2 regions of the Streptomyces nidicola genome follow, and region 2 is predicted to be linked to the other one. Evidence: riboswitches for the same ligand, from Rfam matches in the RefSeq annotation. Region 2 holds a riboswitch; the other holds the start of a gene.

Region 1 (7,779 bases), 4.2 Mb from region 2:
CCGTGTGCGGAGCGTTCCGCAGCGGGTTGTCGTCGGCGGCCCACTCGCCGGAGGCGACCCGCTCGATCTCGCCGCGAATCGCGATCATCGCGTCACAGAACCGGTCGAGCTCCTCGATGTCCTCGCTCTCGGTGGGCTCGATCATGAACGTCCCGGCGACCGGGAACGACATGGTCGGCGCGTGGAACCCGTAGTCGATGAGCCGCTTGGCGACGTCGTCGATGCTCACGCCCGTCGCCTTGCTGAGCGGCCGCAGGTCGATGATGCACTCGTGCGCGACGAGCCCGCCCGGGCCGTTGTAGAGCACCGGGAAGTGCGGCTCGAGCCGCTTGGCGATGTAGTTCGCGGAGAGCACGGCGACCTGCGTGGCCCGCTTCAGCCCCTCGCCGCCCATGAGCCGTACGTACGCCCAGGAGATCGGCAGGATCCCGGCGGAGCCCCACGGCGCCGCGGAGATCGGGCCGACGCCCGTCTCGGGGCCCGCGGCCGGCTGCAGCGGGTGGTTCGGCAGGTACGGCGCCAGATGCTCGCGCACACCCACCGGGCCGACGCCGGGACCACCGCCGCCGTGCGGGATGCAGAACGTCTTGTGCAGGTTCAGGTGCGAGACGTCGCCGCCGAAGCGGCCCGGCTTGGCGAGGCCCACAAGCGCGTTGAGGTTGGCGCCGTCGACGTAGACCTGACCGCCCGCGTCGTGCACGGCGGCGCAGATGTCGGCGACGTGCTCCTCGAAGACACCGTGCGTCGACGGGTACGTGATCATGAGGACGGACAGCTGGTCGGCGTACTGCTCGATCTTGGCGCGCAGGTCCTCGATGTCGACCTCGCCGTCGTCGGCGGTCTTCACGACGACGACCTTCATGCCGGCCATCACGGCGCTCGCCGCGTTCGTGCCGTGCGCGGAGGACGGGATGAGGCAGACGGTGCGCTGCTCGTCCCCGTTGGCCCGGTGGTAGCCGCGGACGGCGAGCAGACCGGCGAGCTCACCCTGCGAGCCGGCGTTCGGCTGCAGCGACACCTTGTCGTAGCCGGTGACCTCGGCGAGCCGCTCCTCCAGCTCACGGATGAGCGTCAGGTAGCCCTGCGCCTGCTCGGCGGGGGCGAAGGGGTGCAGCTGGCCGAACTCGGGCCAGGTGACCGGCTCCATCTCCGTCGTCGCATTGAGCTTCATCGTGCAGGAGCCCAGCGGGATCATGCCGCGATCCAGCGCGTAGTCGCGGTCGGCGAGCGTCCGCAGGTAACGCAGCATCGCCGTCTCGGAGCGGTGCTGGTGGAAGACGGGGTGCGTCAGGTAGTCGTCCTCGCGCAGCAGCCCGCCCGGCAGCGTGTCCGCCGCCTCGGCGTCCAGCGCCTCGACGTCCCCCTCGACACCGAACGCGCTCCACACGGCGCCCAGTTGGGCCCGTGTGGTGGTCTCGTCACAGGAGAGCGAGACGTGATCGGCGTCCACGAGACGCAGGTTGACGCCGGCCTCGCGCGCCGCGGAGACGACCTCGGCGGCCCGGCTCGGCACCCGCACGGTGAGGGTGTCGAAGTACGCGCCGTGCACGACCTCGACGCCGCCCGCAGTGAGCCCCGCGGCGAGCACGGTGGCGTAGCGGTGGGTGCGCCGGGCGATGGACTTCAGGCCCTCGGGCCCGTGGTACACGGCGTACATGCCGGCCATGACGGCGAGCAGCACCTGCGCGGTACAGATGTTGCTGGTCGCCTTCTCGCGGCGGATGTGCTGCTCACGGGTCTGCAGGGCGAGGCGGTACGCCTTGTTCCCGTCGGCGTCGACGGACACACCGACCAGGCGGCCCGGCAGCGAGCGCGCGAACTTCTCGCGCACGGCCATGTATCCGGCGTGCGGACCACCGAAGCCCATCGGGACACCGAAGCGCTGCGTCGTACCGACGGCGATGTCCGCGCCGAGGTCACCGGGCGAGGTCAGCAACGTAAGAGCAAGAAGATCGGCGGCGACGGTGACGATGGCGCCCAGCTCGTGCGCCTGGTCGATCACGGGCTTGATGTCCCGCACGACACCCGAGGCACCGGGGTACTGCACGAGCACGCCCACGACACCGCGCTCGGCGACCTCGGCGGGAATCCCCTCGCTCAGGTCGGCGACGACGATCTCGACGCCGGTCGGCTCGGCACGCGTCTCGATGACGGCGATGGTCTGCGGAAGGGCGTCGGCGTCGACGACGTAGACGCCGTTCTTGACCTTGCCGACGCGGCGCGACAGCGCCATGGCCTCCGCGGCGGCCGTGCCCTCGTCGAGCAGCGAGGCGCCGGAGGTCGGCAGTCCTGTCAGCTCGGCGACCATGGTCTGGAAGTTGAGCAGCGCCTCGAGACGGCCCTGCGAGATCTCCGGCTGGTAGGGCGTGTACGCCGTGTACCAGGACGGGTTCTCCATCACATTGCGCAGGATGACGGGCGGCGTGAACGTCCCGTAGTAGCCGAGGCCGATCATCGAGCCGAGCACCTGGTTGCGCTCGGCGAGCGACTTCAGCTCGGCGAGCACCTCGGCCTCGCTGCGGGCGGCCGGAAGGTCGAGCGCCTCGGCGCTCTTGATCACATCGGGCACCGCGGCCGCGGTCAGCTCGTCCAGCGAGCCGTAGCCGACCTGCGCGAGCATCTTGGCCTGAGCGGCGTCATCGGGGCCGATGTGGCGCTGCTCGAAGGGGATTCCTCGCTCCAGCTGCGAGAGCGGAATACGGTTGGCGGTCATTGGCGGAGGCCTCCTGGTCATTGCGACCTACGAGGGGCACCACGGCGCGGGTACCCGGACGGCCTCCCCCTCTGTCATCTCAACCTGAGAGCTTCACCGGCCCACCCCGCGAGAACACGGAACACACCGGCTTGCACCGTCGGTGAGAGCGGAAACCGTGCACCCCGCCCTGCTTTCCAGAGTGACCTCGTCCGTGCGGTACAGGGGCCTGAGAGATTCCGGGGAGGATTTGCTCCTTCGGCGCCCCCGACTACTGTCGGAAGACTCTCCCGCACGGGGTCAGCAGCCACTCGCCAGCCTACCAGCGGCTACTTGGCCGCAGCCCCCGAGTGGCCGCCTTCCGCAATGTGCTCTTTCGTAGTGCTTACAGACGAGTTGCGATCATCGCGATCAGTTGGAGGGCCCGTGCAGACCGATGTTGATCCGCGCAATCTGATCGGCCGCAAGGCGTTCGACCGCAACGGAGCCAAGATCGGCACCATCGACGAGGTGTACCTCGACGACGCCACGGGCGTGCCGGAGTGGGCCGCGATACGAACCGGCCTGTTCAGCCGCGATGCCTTCGTCCCACTCGAACCCAGCGACTTCACGGACGGCACACTGCACGTGCCCTTCGAGCGCTCCCTGATCAAGGACTCCCCCGACTTCGGCGTCGGCCGCCACCTCTCCCCCGAGCAGGAGCTCCAGCTCTACGACCACTACGGTCTGGACATCACGGCCCCTCAGTCCCCCGACGTCACGTTCGGCAAGGTCGCGGGAGCGGAGGACGACCCGACCTGAACCTCGGCGCCCTCCACCAGCGGCAGCGGGTCCGCCGACTCCAGCTCGGGATCATCGACCCGGAAGGTCCGCACCCGCCCCGGCACCACCGCATACGGCGTCTCGAACCGCACGGTCACCCGCCCCAACCCGCTCCCCTGCACCCACCCGGGCCCGAACTCGGCATGCCGCACATCGTGCCCGGCCAGCCATCGCCGCTCGATGGGCTCGGCGGCCTCCACGGGCTCGGCCGCGACCGCATCCCCCTCCGGCTCCTCGGCCGCCGCCTCCTCCGCGGCCGCTTCCTCGGCGGCGGCGAACTGCGCGAACAGGTCCTCCTGCGTGAAGTCGGCGAGCCCGCTGACGCCGACCCCCAGCAATCGCACGCCGCCGGTCGTGTCCACGCTCTCCAGCAACCGCGCCGCGGCCTCCCGCACCACCCCGGGATCGTCCGTCGGCCCCCGCAGCGTCTCTGAGCGCGTCAGCGTCGAGAAGTCGTAGCGCCGCACCTTGAGCACCACGGTCCGCCCCGAGCGCTCGGCCGCTCTCAGCCGCTCCACGCACCGGCCGGCGAGCCTGCGCACCTCCATCCGGACCCGCACCCGGTCATGGATGTCCACGTCGTACGTGTCCTCGACCGATACCGACTTGGAGTCCCGCTCGGCGACGACCGGCCGCTCGTCACGGGCCAGCGCCATCTCGTACAGATGGCTGCCGTGCGCCTTCCCGAGGAGACGCACCAGCTCGTCCTCGCCGGCCCCCGCGATCTCCTCCACGGTCAGGATCCCGGCCCGCCGCAGGTGATCCGCCGTCGCGGGCCCGACGCCGGGCAGGATCCGCACGGACCGCGGCCCGAGCAGCGCCCGCTCGGTACCGGGGCGTATGAGCACGAGCCCGTCCGGCTTCGCCTCCTCCGAGCCGATCTTCGCGAGCATCTTGGACGCGGCGAGCCCCACCGACCCGGTCAGTCCGGTCACACGCCGGATGTCTGCCCGCAGCCGATGCCCCACGGCCTCCGCCGAAGCGGCGTCCCAGGCCGCCTCACCGGCCTCCAGATCGACGAACGCCTCGTCCAGGCTCAGCGGCTCCACGAGCGGCGAAAGGGCGGCCAGGAGCCCCATCACCTGCTCGCTGATCTCCCGGTAGAGCCGGAAGCGCGGCACAAGATAGGCGGCATGCGGGGCGAGCCTGCGCGCCTGCCCCATCGGCATCGCCGAGTGCACCCCGAACTTCCGCGCCTCGTACGACGCCGTGGCCACGACACCACGCGGACCGAGCCCGCCCACGACGACCGCTTTCCCGCGCAGGCTCGGCTTCGCCGCCTGCTCCGCAGAGGCGTAGAAGGCATCCATGTCGAGATGCAGGATGGTGGGCGCGGTTCTCACATCACTGATGCTGCCCTACGCCACTGACAACGCGGCCGTACGGACCTCACACGGCCCTGCCCCGCCGCCTCGCGAGCTCGTCCGTGGGGTTCGGCGGCACGATGGTCTCGCCGGTGTCCACGCGCTCACCGTGCAGCTGCGAGAGCGCGGCCTCCACGTCCCGCCAGACCACGCCCACGGCGATCCCGAAGACCCCCTGGCCGCCCTGGAGCAGATCGTGCACCTCGTCCGGCGACGTGCACTCGTACACGGTCGCGCCGTCGCTCATGAGCGTCATCCGCTCCAGGTCCCGGAAGCCGCTCTCGCGCAGGTGCTGCACGGCCGTCCGGATGTTCTGCAAGGAGACGCCCGTGTCCAGGAACCGCTTGACGACCTTGAGGACGACGACGTCCCGGAAGCTGTAGAGCCGCTGTGTCCCCGATCCGTACGCGGAGCGCACACTGGGTTCGACAAGGCCGGTCCTGGCCCAGTAGTCGAGCTGCCGGTAGGTGATGCCGGCCGCCGCACATGCCGTCGGCCCCCGGTATCCCACCTGCTCGGAAGCGGCCTCGCCGCTGTTCCCCGCCACCACAGGCACGGCCTGCGGGCGCTGCGGAGTGTGATCGGCCGCGCTGCCGTGAAACAAGTACGGACCGCCCGTCGCCGTACCGTCGCCGCTGCTTCTCACGCCGACCTCCTCATTGACCTGCCTTGTCGACGGTAGGCAGTCACAGGGGGTGCGTCAACGAACGCCACACTAGGCACGCCGAGTGATAATCACCCTAAGAGTGGTTTCCCGTGACCCACCGCCGGGAAAGGCTAGCCGAATGTCCCGAGGGCGCCGCCGGTCGTCGGCCGGGCCCGGCCCTCGGCCGGACGGTCACTGGCTGTTGGTGCCGAAGTCCTCGGGAGAGATCTGGTCGAGGAACTCGCGGAACTTCTCCACCTCGTCCTCCTGCTCGTCGGGGATCGCGATCCCCGCATCGTCCAGGACCCCGTCACTGCCGTAGATCGGCGTGCCGGTGCGCAGCGCGAGGGCTATGGCGTCCGACGGGCGGGCGCTGACCTCGACCCCGCTCGCGAACACCAGCTCCGCGTAGAAGACGCCTTCGCGCAGGTCCGTGATGCGCACTTCCGTGAGCTCCTGGCCGACCGCCTCAAGGACATCCTTGAAAAGGTCGTGCGTCAGCGGACGCGCGGGCGCCATGCCCTGCTGGGCGAAGGCGATCGCGGTCGCCTCCCCCGGTCCGATCCAGATGGGGAGGTACCGGTCGCCTCCCACTTCACGCAGGAGCACGATCGGCTGGTTGGAGGGCATTTCGACCCGGACACCTACGACGTCGAGCTCGTTCACACAGCAACCCTAGGACGTGCCCGGTCGGTTTGGGTAGTCGGGCATCCACCGAGGACCGGGCCATCGGTGCTCACCCGCGCCCACGATCAGGGCAGACGCACCCCGAGCGCGGTCTGCACAAGTGCCGAGTGCAGCTTCACGGTGAGGCCGGCGAGCTCCTTGGCACGGGCCTCGGCATGCGCCCGCGTCTGCGGGTTGCGGTGCACCTTCAGGGGGGCCACCACCTGGTCCACCAGGCCGGCCTCCCGGTCCGCGGCCGCCCGCATGACCCGCAGGTGCCGCGGACCGATCCCGAACCGGGCCAGCTCACCGATGAGCTCGGCGACCGACACGGCGGACGCGTCGTAGCCCCCGTCGGGCAGCGGCGTGAGGAGCCCGTACGACTCCCATTCGTCGAGCTCGTGCTCCTCGACGCCTACGGCGGCCAGCAATTCGTCCCGGCCGACCCGCGCGGCCGTCGGCACGTCGCTGCCGTCCTCCGCGTCGCCGGGGCGTCCCGGCGCGGGCACGGGCAGCGTCTCGCCCGGCTCCAGGGCGTCGAGCTGCTCCTTGATGACCTTCAGCGGCAGGTAGTGGTCCCGCTGCATGCGCAGCACATGGGCGAGCCGCTCGACGTCGTCCGGGCTGAACTTCCGGTAGCCCGAGGGCGTGCGCCGGGGCTCGACGAGGCCCTCGGACTCCAGGAACCTGATCTTGGAGATGGTGACTTCGGGAAACTCTTCTCGGAGCACGTTCAGTACGGTGCCGATGCTCATCAGCCGACTGTCCGTGGTGGCGGTGCCCCCGGGGGCACCGCCACTCGTCGTGTGCAGCATGGACCTTCCTGAAGGGTCGCGGACGGTTCAGATACCGCGCTGGCTCGCGTAGAACACCAGCCGGTACTTGCCGATCTGCACCTCGTCCCCGTTGTTCAGCGTCACCGAGTCGATGCGCTCACGGTTCACATACGTGCCGTTGAGGCTGCCGACATCGGCGACGGTGAACGAGCCGTCCTGCAGGCGACGGAACTCCACGTGGCGGCGCGACACGGTCACGTCGTCCAGGAAGATGTCGCTCTGCGGGTGGCGCCCCGCGGTGGTCAGTTCGCCGTCCAGGAGGAAGCGGCTGCCCGAGTTCGGACCGCGCCGCACCACCAGGAGCGCCGAGCCCAGCGGCAGCGCGTCGACCGCCGCCTGCGCCTCGGGAGAGAGGGCCGGAAGCTGCGTCTGGCCCGTCGCCTCCGGGTCGTAGGACTCGAGGCCGGAGATGGAGATTGTGGACGTCGTCTCGGACGGCCCCTCCGGCGCCGCACCGCCGCGCAGCGGCGCACCGCAGTTGGAGCAGAACCGGCTGTTCTCCCCGTTCCGGTTTCCGCACCTCGTACACACCAGGGCCGACATGGACGGATCCTCCTGCCGCGGCTGCCCCGCGGGGGCGTGGGACGCGTACGGGTCGGGGGCAAACTCTCCACCCGTACTTGAGGTTGACGGTTCTCCGAAACCTATGCGGCCGGAACCGGCAGGGTCAACAGACGACGCGCCCTGTCCGCCCGAATTGTCTCCGGCGACCTGGTCCCGGAACAGGGGGCGCTCGCCCACCTGCGTCTCCGG
Region 2 (7,779 bases):
GCACCGCGGCCAGGAAGTCCATGGGGTCGACCTGCCAGTCGGGCTCGCTCAGCACCACGCGGCCACCCGTCGCCGGGCCGTCCAGCGGCGTGCGACCACTGCGGGCCAGTTCGGCGACGGCCGGCGGCGGCAGCGGCACACCCACCGTGCCGTCCGGGTTCACCGCGATGCCGACCTGCGGCGGAAGCCCGCGCGCGAACTCCACGGCCGGCGCCACCGTGCAGTCCATGCGGCCACCGGTGACCGCCATGAACTGCTGCTCGGAGCTGAACACGGGGACGTAGGCCTGGCCGGCGATCTCCAGGCTCGGCAGATCGAGGTCCCTGCTGGCGTTCGAACCGCCCCTGGGCAGCGGTATCCACACGTGGCTGCGGCCGAGCACCTCGACGATCCGGCCACCCGCCGAGCTCCCCGCCTCCTGGCCGAGGGCCGCCGCGAGGACCTGCTCCAACTCGTTGGCGGGCCAGCCCTGCGCGGGGTGGGCGTAGCCGCCCTCGTGCCCCTGGGCGTGACCGTGACCCGGCTCCTGGGTGCCTGGGAACTCCATGACTGCCATCAACCTCTGCTGTTCTGCCCGCTGCTGTGCCCGCCCGACCTTAACTCGTACACACATGGGGACACGGTGCGGTTCCTTCCGCTTACCGGGCGGGCACCGGTGTCCTACCGGGCAGGCACCGCGTCAGTCGCCGAACGTGATCCCTCCCAGCGCCTCCATCGCCGACCGGTCGAGCAGCACCGCCGACTCCATCCCGGCCGGCAGGTCTCCCCGCTCCGTCGAGCTGACGAGCGCGCCCACCGCGCGGCGGTGCCGGGCGAAGGCGTACCGGGACACCCCGCGGCCGCGGTCCCGCTGCCCCTCCAGGGCCGTGTCCGCCGGTACGTCGAGCAGCATCAGGTGGACGGCGGCCCCGCGCCGCCGCGCCGTGCGGATCACCCAGCGGCGCACCCACGCCTGCGTACCGCAGTCGTGCACGACGACGCTCACGCCCGAGCGCATGGCCCGGCGCAGCCCCACGTAGTGCGCGACGCGGACCAGCGGGCGGTACAGCGCGTACGGCAGGTAGCGCGGCATGCGAGCGGCCCAGCGCTCGCGGGTGTCCTGCGAATCGATCCGGATCTCCGTGACGGCCCGCCGCATCAGCGTCGACTTGCCGCTGCCCGGCAGGCCGGAGAGCACGACGAGGTCGCCCGCCGCGAACGCGAGCCTGCGCGGCGTGTGACCGCGGCGGCCGCGCAGGTCCCGCACCGAGCGCTGACCGGGGATCCGCACCCCTGCCACCACCGGCGCCGAAGCAGACACCGCATAAGCCCCCGCCACTGCCTTGTGCACCGTGATCGTCCTCCCCGCTGCGGTCACGTCACCCTTGCCCCTCAAGTGTAAAGAGAAGGTAATGCCCCTCAAGGGGTTTCCCTGTCGGACGGGCATGCAATGATGTGCGCGCAACTGCATACCGGCCGCTTGAATCCGCGCGGGAGAGTTCCGGGAACGACGAGTACCCGGACGCCGAAGGAGCAAGTTCCTCCCTTGAATCTCTCAGGCCCCGTACCGCGCGGGCGAGGCAGATCTGAAAAGTGGGGCGCCTTTGTGACACGGCGCCCCCACCCAAGGTGCAAGCCCCCTCGGGGCGAACCTCTCAGGTTCCGATGACAGATGGGGAGGACGTCTCGTACGCGAGACCCCGCCATCGCCGTCATGCCCCTGGGAGCAGACCAGCTATGACCCGCACCACCGCACTGGACGCCCTGCATCGTTCGCTCGGCGCGACCATGACCGACTTCGCCGGCTGGGACATGCCGCTGCGCTACGGCAGCGAGCGCGACGAGCACAACGCCGTGCGCACGCGGGCCGGCCTCTTCGACCTCTCCCACATGGGCGAGATCACGGTGTCCGGGCCCCAGGCCGTGGACCTGCTCAACCACGCCCTCGTCGGCAACATCGGCTCCGTCGGCGCCGGCCGCGCCCGCTACACGATGATCTGCCGCGAGGACGGCGGGATCCTCGACGACCTGATCGTGTACCGGCTCGGCGAGACCGAGTACATGGTCGTCGCCAACGCGGGCAACGCGCAGGTCGTACTCGACGCCCTCACCGAGCGCGCCGCCGGCTTCGACGCCGAGGTCCGCGACGACCACGACGCGTACGCGCTGCTCGCGGTGCAGGGCCCGACCTCTGCCGCGATCGTGAAGTCCGTCACGGACGCGGACCTTGACGGCCTGAAGTACTACGCGGGTCTGCCCGGCACCGTCGCCGGTGTCGAGGCGCTCATCGCGCGCACCGGCTACACCGGAGAGGACGGCTTCGAGCTGTTCGTCTCCCCCGCCGACGCCGAGAAGCTGTGGCAGGCGCTGACCGAGGCGGGCGCCGAGTACGGCCTCGTCCCCTGCGGCCTGTCCTGCCGGGACACGCTGCGCCTGGAGGCGGGCATGCCGCTGTACGGGCACGAGCTGACGACCGACCTCACGCCCTTCGACGCCGGTCTCGGCCGCGTCGTGAAGTTCGAGAAGACCTCGCACGGGGCTGACTTCGTGGGCCACGACGCGCTGGTCTCCGCCGCCGAGCGCGCCGAGGCCAACCCGCCGCGCAAGCTCGTCGGCCTGATCGCCGAGGGCCGCCGCGTCCCGCGCGCCGGGATGTCCGTCGTGGTGGACGGCAAGGTGATCGGCGAGGTCACCTCCGGCGCCCCGTCCCCGACGCTCGGCAAGCCGATCGCGATGGCGTACGTGGACCCCGCGCACGCCGAGGCGGGCACGGCGGGTGTCGGTGTCGACATCCGCGGCAAGCACGAGCCGTACGAGGTCGTGGCCCTGCCGTTCTACAAGCGCCAGAAGTAGCCCCCGCCCGTCCGGGCGCCCCCTCCGTCACCAGCACCTTCCCGCGTACAGGAGAATTCGCATCATGAGCAACCCCCAGCAGCTGCGTTACAGCAAGGAGCACGAGTGGCTCTCGGCCGTCGAGGACGGCGTCGCCACGATCGGCATCACGGAGCACGCCGCGAACGCGCTCGGTGACATCGTGTTCGTCCAGCTCCCCGAGGTCGGTGACACCGTGACCGCGGGCGAGACCTGTGGCGAGCTCGAGTCGACCAAGTCGGTCTCCGACCTGTACTCCCCCGTCAACGGCGAGGTCACCGAGATCAACCAGGACGTCGTCGACGACCCGGCCCTGGTCAACTCGGCCCCGTTCGAGGGCGGCTGGCTGTTCAAGGTCCGGCTGGCCGACGAGCCGAAGGACCTGCTCTCCGCCGACGAGTACACCGAGTTCTCCGGGAGCTGACCCCACCGATGTCCGTACTGAACGAATCCCTGCACGAGCTCGATCCCGAGGTCGCCGTCGCGGTCGACGCCGAGCTGAAGCGCCAGCAGTCGACCCTCGAAATGATCGCGTCGGAGAACTTCGCTCCGGCCGCCGTCATGGAGGCCCAGGGCTCGGTCCTCACCAACAAGTACGCGGAGGGCTACCCCGGCCGCCGCTACTACGGCGGCTGCGAGCACGTCGACGTCACCGAGCAGATCGCGATCGACCGCGTGAAGGCGCTCTTCGGCGCCGAGTACGCGAACGTGCAGCCGCACTCCGGCGCCTCCGCGAACCAGGCCGCCCTCTTCGCCATCGCCAAGCCGGGCGACACGATCCTCGGCCTCGACCTGGCGCACGGCGGCCACCTCACGCACGGCATGCGCCTGAACTTCTCCGGCAAGCAGTTCAACGTGGTCCCGTACCACGTGGACGACGCGGGCCTGGTCGACATGGCCGAGGTCGAGCGGCTCGCCAAGGAGCACCGCCCGAAGGTGATCATCGCCGGCTGGTCGGCGTACCCGCGCCAGCTGGACTTCGCCGAGTTCCGTCGCATCGCCGACGAGGTCGAGGCGTACCTGTGGGTCGACATGGCGCACTTCGCGGGCCTCGTGGCCGCGGGCCTGCACCCGAACCCGGTCCCGTACGCCGACGTCGTCACGTCCACGACGCACAAGACGCTCGGCGGTCCGCGCGGCGGCATCATCCTCGCCCGCAACAAGGACTTCGCGAAGAAGCTGAACTCGGCCGTCTTCCCGGGCTTCCAGGGCGGTCCGCTCGAGCACGTGATCGCGGCCAAGGCCGTCTCCTTCAAGGTCGCGGCCTCGGAGGACTTCAAGGAGCGCCAGGCGCGCACGATCGAGGGCGCCCAGCTCCTCGCCGAGCGTCTGACCACCCCGGAGTCGCGGGCGGCGGGCGTCAACGTCCTGTCCGGCGGCACCGACGTGCACCTGGTCCTCGTCGACCTGCGCGACTCGGAGCTCGACGGCCAGCAGGCCGAGGACCGGCTCCACGAGGTCGGCATCACGGTCAACCGCAACGCGGTCCCGAACGACCCGCGCCCGCCGATGGTCACCTCGGGCCTGCGGATCGGCACCCCGGCCCTCGCCACCCGCGGCTTCCGGGCCGAGGACTTCCGCGAGGTCGCCGACGTCATCGCGCTCGCGCTCCAGCCGTCCTACGACGCGGAGGCGCTCAAGGCCCGGGTGACCGCTCTGGCCGAGAAGCACCCGCTGTACCCCGGCCTGAAGTAATTCGGCCCGGATTACGTACCCTTTCGTAGGTACGTCCTGTCGGGGCACCGCGCACACTGGAACAAGCAGTCATCAGTGAGCGCGGTGCCCCGTTCCATGCACAGCCACCATGCACAGCCCGGCAGACAACGGCGTCTACCACCACCTTTGGAGTCCCACCGTGGCCATCTCGGTCTTCGACCTGTTCTCGATCGGCATCGGCCCGTCCAGCTCGCACACGGTCGGCCCGATGCGCGCCGCCCGCATGTTCGCGCGGCGCCTGAAGAACGAGGGCCTGCTGGCCCACACCGCCTCGATACGCGCCGAGCTGTACGGCTCGCTGGGCGCGACCGGGCACGGACACGGCACCCCGAAGGCGGTGCTGCTCGGCCTCGAGGGCGACTCGCCGCGCACCGTCGACGTGGAGAAGGCGGACGAGCGCGTCGAGGCGATCAAGGAAAAGGGACGCCTCAACCTGCTCGGCGCCCACGAGATCCCGTTCTCGTACGACGACGATCTCGTCCTGCACCGCCGCAAGGCCCTCCCGTACCACGCGAACGGCATGACGCTGTGGGCGTACGGTGACGAGGCCTCCGGGCGCAAGGAGCTGCTCACCAAGACGTACTACTCGGTGGGCGGCGGCTTCGTCGTCGACGAAGATGCCGTGGCCGGCGAGAACCCGATCGTCCCCGACGACACCGCCCTCAAGTACCCCTTCCGCACCGGCGACGAGCTGCTCCGCCTCACGCAGGAGACCGGCCTGTCCATCCCGGCGCTGATGCTGGAGAACGAGAAGGCCTGGCGCACGGAGGAGGAGATCCGCGAGGGTCTCCTGGACATCTGGCGCGTCATGCAGTCCTGCGTCTCCCGCGGCATGTCGCACGAGGGCATCCTGCCCGGCGGCCTCAAGGTCCGCCGCCGCGCGGCGAGTTCGGCCCGCAAGCTGCGCGCCGAGGGCGACCCCGTGGCCCACGCCATGGAGTGGATCACCCTCTACGCGATGGCCGTGAACGAGGAGAACGCGGCCGGAGGACGGGTCGTCACCGCCCCGACGAACGGCGCGGCCGGCATCATCCCGGCGGTCCTCCACTACTACGTGAACTTCATCCCCGGAGCCGACGAGGACGGCGTGATCCGCCTCCTCCTCACCGCGGGCGCCATCGGCATGCTCTTCAAGGAGAACGCCTCCATCTCCGGCGCCGAGGTCGGCTGCCAGGGCGAGGTCGGCTCCGCCTGCTCGATGGCGGCGGGCGCCCTCGCCGAGGCGCTCGGCGGCTCCCCCGAGCAGGTGGAGAACGCGGCCGAGATCGGCATGGAGCACAACCTCGGCCTGACCTGCGACCCCGTCGGCGGCCTCGTCCAGATCCCGTGCATCGAGCGCAACGGCATGGCGGCGGTCAAGGCCGTCACCGCCGCGAAGATGGCGCTGCGCGGCGACGGCTCGCACAAGGTGTCCCTCGACAAGGTCATCAAGACGATGCGGGACACCGGCGCGGACATGAGCGTCAAGTACAAGGAGACGGCGCGCGGCGGCCTCGCGGTGAACATCATCGAGTGCTGAGTCCGCCTCCTCGGGCTCGGCCGGTTCACGCGCCAGGGGGTTTCCGAATCCGTCGACGGCTCTAGCTTTGACGTACGGGCAGGGCGGCCGGGGTGCGGCCGCTCTCGCTGCACGGTCCTGGCTCGTTGGATCAATGGAATCCGAGGACTCATGCCCCCTGAGATAGTCAGCCGTCAAGGTTCCCTGGCCGGAGAGCGGTTCGGCATCGGAGCGAAGCCCCTCACGTTCGGCCGCAAGTCCGCGAACGACGTGGTGATCCGCGACGTGAGCATCTCGCGCTTCCATGCCGAGGTACGCCGCGAGGGCCATGGATTCATGCTCTACGACCTGGGAAGCAGCAACGGGACATACGTCAACGGGGAGCGCATGACCTCGCGCGTGCTCCAGCCCGACGACGTCATCACGATCGGTGAGGAGACGTTCTCGTTCGAGGCGGCCGGGCCGATGGAGACCATCATGGACCTCTCCGTCCTGGAGGCCCTCACACCGCCTCCTGCCGAGCAGCCGGTCCCGGTGCTCAAGGTGACGGTGTCGGGCGGCGGCCCCGTGGGGCTTGCCTTCGCCCTGCTCCTGGAGTCCCTGCTCGGTCCCCGGGCCGCCGTCACGATCTACGACGGCCGCTGGACCCGGTCCGGGGACAGGGTCGTCTGGAAGGACGCGACCCAGGGCAACGTCCGGCGTATGCAGGTCGTCACGGTGCAGAGCCGCCAGTACCTGGGCCTTCCGCAGGAGGTCCAGGACCGGCTGTTCAAGGACGGCGCGTACAGCGAGATGTGGCCGGCGGGCCCGGACTCGATCCGCGGTCACCAGCCGCGCAACATCCGGATCTCCTACGTGGAGGACACCCTCCTGGAGCTGGCCAACGAGAAGCCGGACCGCATCCGCCTCGTGCCGGAGCGGTTCGATCCGGCCGAACACGAGAAGAGCGCGGCCGCGGACCACGTACTCGCCATCTGCGAGGGGGGCCGCTCCCGGACGCGCGAGCACTTCGCCGAGAAGTTCGGCCGGGCCGACACGTCCATCTACTCGCTGGAGGGCGCGCACCTCCAGGACGTGGTGCTCGGCCTGAGGGTGAAGTCCGGGCTGCCGGATCCGATGTCCGTGCTGCTCACCGTGGCGCAGAACCGGTTCCTCCTCAACTCCCTGCGCGGTGAGGGCTTCCTCAACATGCGGCTCACCGACGAGGAGGCGAAGGAGGTCGTGGGGATCGACCCCGTCCGGCAGGTGTTCGAGGAGTGCATCGCCTCGCGCCCGTGCGTGATGAACCGGAGCGAGGACGGCGACTTCCTCTGCGACACCCACAGCACCCTGTTCCTGCCCGCCCTGCTCAAGGGGTCGGCGCTGTGGAAGCGGGTCAAGGAGGGGCTCGCGCTGTTCGCCGTGCCCGAGTCCGACCTGAGCGCCGTCACCGCGTTCCGCCTCGACATGGTGCAGCGCCCGCGGTTCACCGCGCGGCTGCACCCCAAGACGGCCGCGGGACCGGGCACGTACGGATTCCTGCTCGGGGACGCCGCCAACGCCATCCACTTCTGGCCGGGACGCGGCCTCAACAGCGGCTGGGGATCGGCCATTTCGCTCGCCCGGTCACTCAGCGGCACCTGGCGGGGGCGGCCGCTGCGCGATGCCGACTTCGTACGCCACGAGGCGGCCATGTCGATGCTCCAGTACCGGCACAAGAGCCGCGCCTGGAACTC

What was found. Region 2 has a riboswitch for glycine ahead of gcvT (glycine cleavage system aminomethyltransferase GcvT). Riboswitches for the same ligand answer to the same signal wherever they lie in the genome.
Region 1: another riboswitch for glycine. It lies ahead of gcvP (aminomethyl-transferring glycine dehydrogenase); the one in region 2 lies ahead of gcvT (glycine cleavage system aminomethyltransferase GcvT).

Annotation. Positions count from the first base shown of each region.
Region 1 covers NZ_JBNBPI010000001.1:7,527,392-7,535,170, reverse strand. The annotation lists gene gcvP (aminomethyl-transferring glycine dehydrogenase) at 1-2,713, opposite strand, end outside; glycine riboswitch at 2,900-2,995, opposite strand; gene ACOKM3_RS34020 (PRC-barrel domain-containing protein) at 3,119-3,493, shown strand; gene ACOKM3_RS34015 (DNA polymerase IV) at 3,436-4,857, opposite strand; gene ACOKM3_RS34010 (MerR family transcriptional regulator) at 4,904-5,524, opposite strand; gene ACOKM3_RS34005 (bifunctional nuclease family protein) at 5,717-6,190, opposite strand; gene ftsR (transcriptional regulator FtsR) at 6,277-7,005, opposite strand; gene ACOKM3_RS33995 (FHA domain-containing protein) at 7,033-7,779, opposite strand, start outside.
Region 2 covers NZ_JBNBPI010000001.1:3,359,634-3,367,412, forward strand. The annotation lists gene ACOKM3_RS15210 (enhanced serine sensitivity protein SseB) at 1-547, opposite strand, end outside; gene ACOKM3_RS15215 (AAA family ATPase) at 680-1,300, opposite strand; glycine riboswitch at 1,461-1,559, shown strand; glycine riboswitch at 1,560-1,661, shown strand; gene gcvT (glycine cleavage system aminomethyltransferase GcvT) at 1,717-2,832, shown strand; gene gcvH (glycine cleavage system protein GcvH) at 2,897-3,274, shown strand; gene glyA (serine hydroxymethyltransferase) at 3,283-4,545, shown strand; gene ACOKM3_RS15235 (L-serine ammonia-lyase) at 4,706-6,085, shown strand; gene ACOKM3_RS15240 (FHA domain-containing protein) at 6,236-7,779, shown strand, end outside.